3 regions of the Jeotgalicoccus saudimassiliensis genome follow, and region 3 is predicted to be linked to each of the others. Evidence: riboswitches for the same ligand, from Rfam matches in the RefSeq annotation. Region 3 holds a riboswitch; each other region holds the start of a gene.
The links. Region 3 has a riboswitch for thiamine pyrophosphate ahead of tenA (thiaminase II). Riboswitches for the same ligand answer to the same signal wherever they lie in the genome.
Positions count from the first base shown of each region.

Region 1: another riboswitch for thiamine pyrophosphate. It lies ahead of RZ44_RS02740 (YlbF/YmcA family competence regulator); the one in region 3 lies ahead of tenA (thiaminase II).
Region 2: another riboswitch for thiamine pyrophosphate. It lies ahead of RZ44_RS07435 (ECF transporter S component); the one in region 3 lies ahead of tenA (thiaminase II).

Region 1 covers NZ_CCSE01000001.1:560,820-563,086, reverse strand. The annotation lists gene thiW (energy coupling factor transporter S component ThiW) at 1-379, opposite strand, end outside; gene RZ44_RS02740 (YlbF/YmcA family competence regulator) at 531-965, opposite strand; TPP riboswitch at 1,094-1,184, opposite strand; gene RZ44_RS02735 (ABC transporter ATP-binding protein) at 1,252-2,267, opposite strand, start outside.
Region 2 covers NZ_CCSE01000001.1:1,494,045-1,496,311, reverse strand. The annotation lists gene RZ44_RS07440 (ABC transporter ATP-binding protein) at 1-795, opposite strand, end outside; gene RZ44_RS07435 (ECF transporter S component) at 797-1,378, opposite strand; TPP riboswitch at 1,439-1,529, opposite strand; gene RZ44_RS07430 (6-pyruvoyl trahydropterin synthase family protein) at 1,564-1,998, opposite strand; gene RZ44_RS07425 (hypothetical protein) at 2,155-2,267, shown strand, end outside.
Region 3 covers NZ_CCSE01000001.1:1,878,264-1,880,530, reverse strand. The annotation lists gene RZ44_RS09335 (hypothetical protein) at 1-46, opposite strand, end outside; gene RZ44_RS11340 (hypothetical protein) at 175-351, opposite strand; gene tenA (thiaminase II) at 497-1,174, opposite strand; TPP riboswitch at 1,256-1,355, opposite strand; gene RZ44_RS09325 (four-helix bundle copper-binding protein) at 1,445-1,771, shown strand; gene RZ44_RS09320 (serine hydrolase) at 1,843-2,267, opposite strand, start outside.

The DNA of each region.
Region 1 (2,267 bases), 1.3 Mb from region 3:
CTGCTGCGACAATCGTGAACAGGCTCTCATCGAGTTCTAAAACGATGATGAGCGGGTACAGGCTGAGGGCACCGATGACGCCGGTGCCGAGTACTTCACCCATGGCTGCGAGCGACAGCTTTTTAGTGTATTTGTACAGGAGCCAGGCCGCGAGCGCGCCGATCATACTGCCGGGGTACGCGAACACTGTACCCGTACCGAATAGTACTCTGATGGTCGACGAGATAAACGCCTGCACGATGACCCACGGCCCGGTTAAAACCGCACCGAGCACATTGATGAGATGCTGAACCGGTGCTGCCCTGATAATGCCGATGGGAATCGTAACGACTGTACTTAAAATTACGTTTAAAGCGACGAAAGCTGCGGTGTAGGTCATATTTTTAGTAAGTTTATTAATTGTAGTTCCTCCTTTTTAGTCTGGCTGTGCTGTTTGTTTATGGGGCCGTATGAGTTCAATTAAATAAAAAAGAAAAATGGTGCTGAAATGCTCTTATATCAAGAGATTTCAACACCATTTAATATGCGGCTTATTTAAACTGATCCGGATCGCGGTTCGGCTTGTTGCGGATTGCAGCACCTGTTTCGCCCTGCATCAAATCTCCGCCTGTTGATTCGATAATTTCGCTCGTTACAGTTGAGCTGATTGCGTGCGAAACCATTTGAAGAAGCTCGTTCACGCCTGCCTGTGATTCTTTGAACTGGTCTACAAGCGGCATGTCGTCTAATTCCTGTTCGATTTTAGCAAGTTTTTCTTCCGTCATTTTGTAAGCACGTTCCTTACCGTAGTTTTGGAAGTTTACTGCCTGCTGCTGAAGACTTTTCAGGCTGGCCATTTTTTCACGGATTTCCTGATTCTCATGAATTTTTTCTTCCGCTTTTTTAAAGAACTCGACCTGCTCAGTTTCAGACATCATTTTACCAAGCTTTTTCGCCTCTTCTATTATTTCATCCTTTGTATACATTTAGAAGTTCCACCTTTTAGTTGTTATATATCATTCATTATATATGAAAGCTCCCATTTATTAAATGTAAATCTCCTGATTCGCTTGTCAAAGTACAAAAATGCACACTCTAGTCCTGGAGTGTGCATAACGAATCTATGCCACTTCCCTACGCTGGCATAATCCAGATCAGGTATTAAGAGTGTTTCTCAGCCCATAAGGGCACCTCCAGTGGTGTGCTTTATTCAGTTGATTCCATCTTAACTCAAGTTTGTGCAGCTTGTAAAATTTCCGGCAACCGGTCTATTTACTGATTGACCATATCGTAGTATTTGCCTTCCAGTTTCAGCAGCTCCTCTTCTGTTCCCGCTTCAAGCATTTCTCCCTGCCCGAGCACGAATATACGGTCGACCGCTTTAATGGTATTCAGCCTGTGGGCGATAATAATACTCGTCCGCCCTTTCATCAGACGTTCGAGTGATTCCTGAATCTTCAACTCGGTAATCGTGTCGATACTTGACGTCGCCTCATCAAGGAGCAGTATTGCCGGGTCTGTAATTAACGCACGGGCAATTGAAATCAGCTGCTTCTGCCCCTGTGAGATAAAGCCCTCATCCAGATCGAGCACAGTGTCGTAACCCTGCTCGAGCGTCATAATGAAGTCGTGGGCATTAGCCACTTTCGCCGCTTCAATTACTTCATCGTCTGTCGCATCCATTCTGCCGTAACGGATATTTTCGCGGATGGTCGCTTCGAACAGATACGGGTCCTGCAGCACGAATGCTGTCTGTGAACGGATATTCGTTCTCGTATAATCTTTAATGTTTTCACCGTCGACGAGAATGCGTCCTTTGTCCGTCTCATAAAATCTGGCGAGCAGCTGCATGACAGTCGTTTTCCCTGCACCTGTCGCACCGATTAATGCGACCGATTCGCCTGCACTCACGTCGAATGACAGATTTTTAATCGTCGGTTTCTGCTGCTGTTTACTGTACGAGAACGTCACATTTTCAAATTCGATATGCCCGCGAATCGTTTTATCAGTAATTTTACCGTCATCTTTTTCGGCAGGTGTATCGAGAATGTGGAACACGCGCTCTGCCCCTGCGACTGCCGAGAGCACCTGGTTTAACTGGTTCGATAAATCAGCGAGCGGGCGCGTAAACTGGCGGGCGTATTCCGCGAATACGACAATTATTCCGACAGTGACAACACCGTTTGTCGTCAGTGCGAGAATCCCCCCTGCCCCTGCAACTATCGTAAATGACAGGTTGTTCAGCATGTTCATTATTTTAGGAATGAACCCCGAGTACAGGTTGGCCC
Region 2 (2,267 bases), 380 kb from region 3:
GCCCCGGCGTTCAAGATGCAGGTCTTTCAGTTTCAGCAGTACTTCATCCTGAGGTGACAGCGGAGCGTATACAGGAGCCTTCTGCCACGATTCCGGATGCCAGACACCGTATTCATTTAAAAGGTCTTTGTGATGTCTTAAAACGTCATTGGGTATACCTTCGTGGATAATCTGTGCTGCGCCATTCATCAGAATGACACGGTCGACTTTATCCCAAATATAATCAACACGATGTTCAACGATAACTACTGTGCGTTTTTCCCAAATCTGCTCAATAACGTTCCACAACGAAGCTGCGGATTCATCGTCCAGCATACTTGTCGGTTCATCCAGGAACAGTGTATCTGGGTTCTGCAGCAGTGCGGAAGCGATAGACAGCTTCTGCTTCATTCCGCCGGATAAGTTATTAATATTTAAGTCGAGAGGCACATCGAGTCGGGTCTGCTTCAGTGCATCCAGCATCATCGGTTCCATATTTTCTTTTGGAATACTTCTGTTTTCTAATATAAAAGCGAGTTCTTCTGCAACAGTCGGCATCGTAAACTGAGAATCAGGATCCTGAAACACATAAGCATTATCATCAGGAATATCGAGAATCTCAGCTTTCATCGGTGTATGAATAACATTGGGAATTAATCCGCCCATGACATTCAGCAGCGTACTTTTTCCCGAACCGCTCGGTCCGAGCAGCAGTACTTTCTCCCCTGATTCGATATAAATATTTAAATCGTTAAAAAGCTTGGCAGGTGCTTCCGGAAATTTTAAATTCAATTTTTCTATATTTACACCAGACATATTATAATCCTTCATGTGAATTATCAGCTCTTCGACCGACAAACTTTAAGACGCCGGTTTCTTTCAAAGCTTTATAGAGCAAATGACCCAGCCAGCCGGCTACAATCGCACCACTGAGAATTCTGAGTGAGAACATTAATGCCAGATTCCATGTTTCAAGGTGTCCGAGATAACCGTAATACCAATCGAGTGGCAGCGTTGACAGAGCAGCTGCTATACCGGCAAGAACTGCCGCCATCAGGCTTGTACTCTTATATCTGAAGAACAGGAATACAAGCTCACAAACCAGTCCCTGTATTAAACCATACATAATCAGCGAGACATCAAACTGCAGCAGTACAATCGTTTCCCCGGAAGCCGCTGCAAACTCGGCAATCAGTGCAACACCGGGCTTTCTTATAATTAAGTACGCCACAATTGCAGCGATAAACCACATGCCGTAAACCAGTTCATTTAAGTGAAGTCCGAACGGCTGCAGAATAGTATAAATTCCGTCCCATAAAGAATAAATAACAGCGAAAACGAGTGCGATAACGACAGTAATTAAAATATCAGTGAGTGTTAAACTGTTTCCTTTTTTCATGATGAAGCCTCCGTTATAAATTTCAAACAAAAAAACACACCACTAACGGAATGGTGTGCATATAAAAATATGCCACTTCCCTACGCTAGTATGATCTAGATCAGGTGATAAGGGTCAATCTCAGTCCGTACGGACACCCCCAGTGGTGGTGAATTCATTATTTGATTATCACTATCATAGTCCACTTATGTGAATTTGTGAAGTGTCATCTGTTTAGTAATCGTAACACCCTGCCTCGGATTTTCGTACAGCGTTACTTTCAGCAGTACATCATTCTCCGGCAAACGTGCAGAAAGCTCTTCAAACAGCCAGTAAGATATGTTTTCTGCTGTCGTATTCATCTCCGGAAGCGTTTCATTAAGCAGGCAGTTATCCAGCTTAATGCCGATTTCTTCATCGTAAATTTTATCGATTAAATGAAAATCAGTCGCAAGCCCAAGAGCATTAACAGGTGAAGATATCTCAATGCTGAAAGAATAATGATGATTCTTTAAATCTTTAAAAGCAGTATTAGAAAAAAATATACGGTTATCGCATATAAACGAAAAATGTTTGTGAATGGTTACCTGTTCTTCAAAATACTTAAACTCTGCAGGCGGCTTTACATCGTTAATATTCATATAACTACCTCTTTATAAATCAATTTAATTAATTATACCCATTTATAATAGTGAGTATCAAATGTGTGAAACATCATAAAGTTGTTAGGTCATGCTCTAAAACGGGAATAGGTAAATAAAGGCAGTTGCGAACTAATCTTTTAAGGAGGATTTACCATGCGTAAACGAACGAAGTTTATTATTGGAGCGGGACTCGCAGCAGGAGCACTTTATGCATCAAAGACAGAAGCGGGACAGTTAATTAAAGGTGCTGTGAATAAATGGACGGA
Region 3 (2,267 bases):
GTGCAAGCACGGCAAGAAGCGCTGTAATACTCATAAATCTTTTCATGGATACAATCTCTCCTTTTAATCAGTTTGATATGTATATACCCTTATCCTTCTTTTTAATTCCGATTCGAACAAAAAAACACCGCAGGCAAATACCTGCGGCATTATTGTATTCAACTAATTTTTAATTTACTCTCCGTCAGTTTCCGTTCCGCCGCCGCCTTCTGTTTCAGTGCCGCTGCCTTCAGATTCTGTTTCTTCAGTTCCAGTCTCTTCTGTTTCAGTGCCTTCTTCTTCTGTGCCGCCTCCGCATGCTGCAAGTGCTAATACGCCGACTAGTGATCCTACTGCTAACAGTTTCTTCATTTAAAGATCCAGCTCCTTAAAGTATATAGTAGATTTCAGACTGAACTTTGATGTTACTGACATAATACCCCAGATGAAATGAATATATATCCAATTTACCGGACCTTAACAATTTCTAAAACTTATGACTCACTATAACTCTTCATCATTTAAACTTAACCGGCCACTCTTCTTTCGTTTCACACATATCCCAAAACATATATTCATAGAGACTCGTTTTAACAACAATCTCCTCCAGCTGTGCCAGCTCGCGTTCCGGCTTGCCTTCTGCCAGTTCATTCAGAAGTGTCATCGCTGTCCCGTTCAACTCGCTGAAATCTTCACCGGAGTATGTGTCCACCCATTGTTTATACGGATTATTATTCTGATCGGGGTGTTTATCGGCTAATGCTCTGCCGATATAATTATAACTCCACGCACATGCCAACAGACACGCTGCAACTGCTGCTGCATCACCGCGCTGGGCGTGATTCAGCATGTAACTCGTATACGCTGTGTTCACTGCAGACGGCTCGGTCTCGAGAAGCTCACTCTCTTCAATTCCAAACATTTCCGCGTACTTTCTGTGCAGCGCCATCTCCCCGAATAGTGTCCCGTGCAGCATCTCGGAAAACATGTTCATCGTCGCAAGATCCGGCGCCTTCTCTGCCCCGATTGCCATCAGTCTTGAATACTCCACCAGATACACATAATCCTGCTTCAGCCAGTGCCGGAACTTATCGACATTGAGCGACCCGTCACCAAGACCGCTCACAAACGGATGTTCAAGGTAACGATTCCAAATATCCTCAACTCTGTTCCAGATTCTGTCGGTAAATTTCATTATATTATCCCCTTTGTTTTTCAGCTGAAGACGATAAAAACCCGAACCCCGCGAAGAGGCCCGGGCTGAAATTACATACAGATATATCAGCTCAGACTTCCCTGCGCAGGTACTAACCTACAGGTTCGAAGGGTCGATAATTTTATCTCTCAGCACGTAAAGTGCGCCCCCAGCCGTTTATATTTTGTTCATATATCTACTGTACTACAGTTTAAAAAATTTTGCTCAGGGAACTAACAGAATGTAATAACATTTAAGGAGGAATAATGAATGGCTCACGAACAGCATCAGCAATTACTGAAAACATTGCACGAATGTATGGAAGCTTGTAATCATTGTTTCGACGCATGCCTTGAAGAAGAAGACGTAAAAATGATGGCGGAATGTATCAGACTGGACCGTGAATGCGCAGATATGTGCGCATATTTGGAACAGGCAATTACGAGAAACTCACCGTTTGTTAAAGAACTTGCCGGCGTGTGTGCAGCAATTTGTGAAGCGTGCGGCAACGAATGTCAGAAGCACAATCACGTGCACTGCCAGAAGTGTGCAGAAGCATGCTTTGAATGTGCGATGGCATGTAAAGCAGCAGCGTAAACTATATTTTATAAAATAAACCGTACGGAGGCTCTAAAAATGGAGTCTGCCGTACGGTTCTTTTGTTTTATTTAATTCATATACTTCTTAAAGATCTGTCCCAGCTCATTCAGGAAATGCTTACCTTCCTGATTGGACGGCCAGTTATCTGAGAAAACCGAGAAGATTAACTGTTTGCCGTTCTGCTGAATCATGCCGAATTCATGCTCGAGCGCTGTCACAGATCCTGTTTTCGAGGCGATAAATTCATCTTTATGGTCTTCATCGATATTAAAGAATCCGCCGATTCTGTCGTTAATCTGCTGTTTTTTCATGACTTCAAAGAAATCTTTTCTGATGTCTTCAGGCAGTACGTCATTTTCCTGAATCACATACTGCATTGATGTGAACATATCAGCGGCAGACGTTGAGTTGCGTTTGCCTTCATTAATACCCGTCGTGTCATAGTAATTGCGTGCAAGCGTTGTATCGTGGAGACCGAGTGCCATAAATCCTT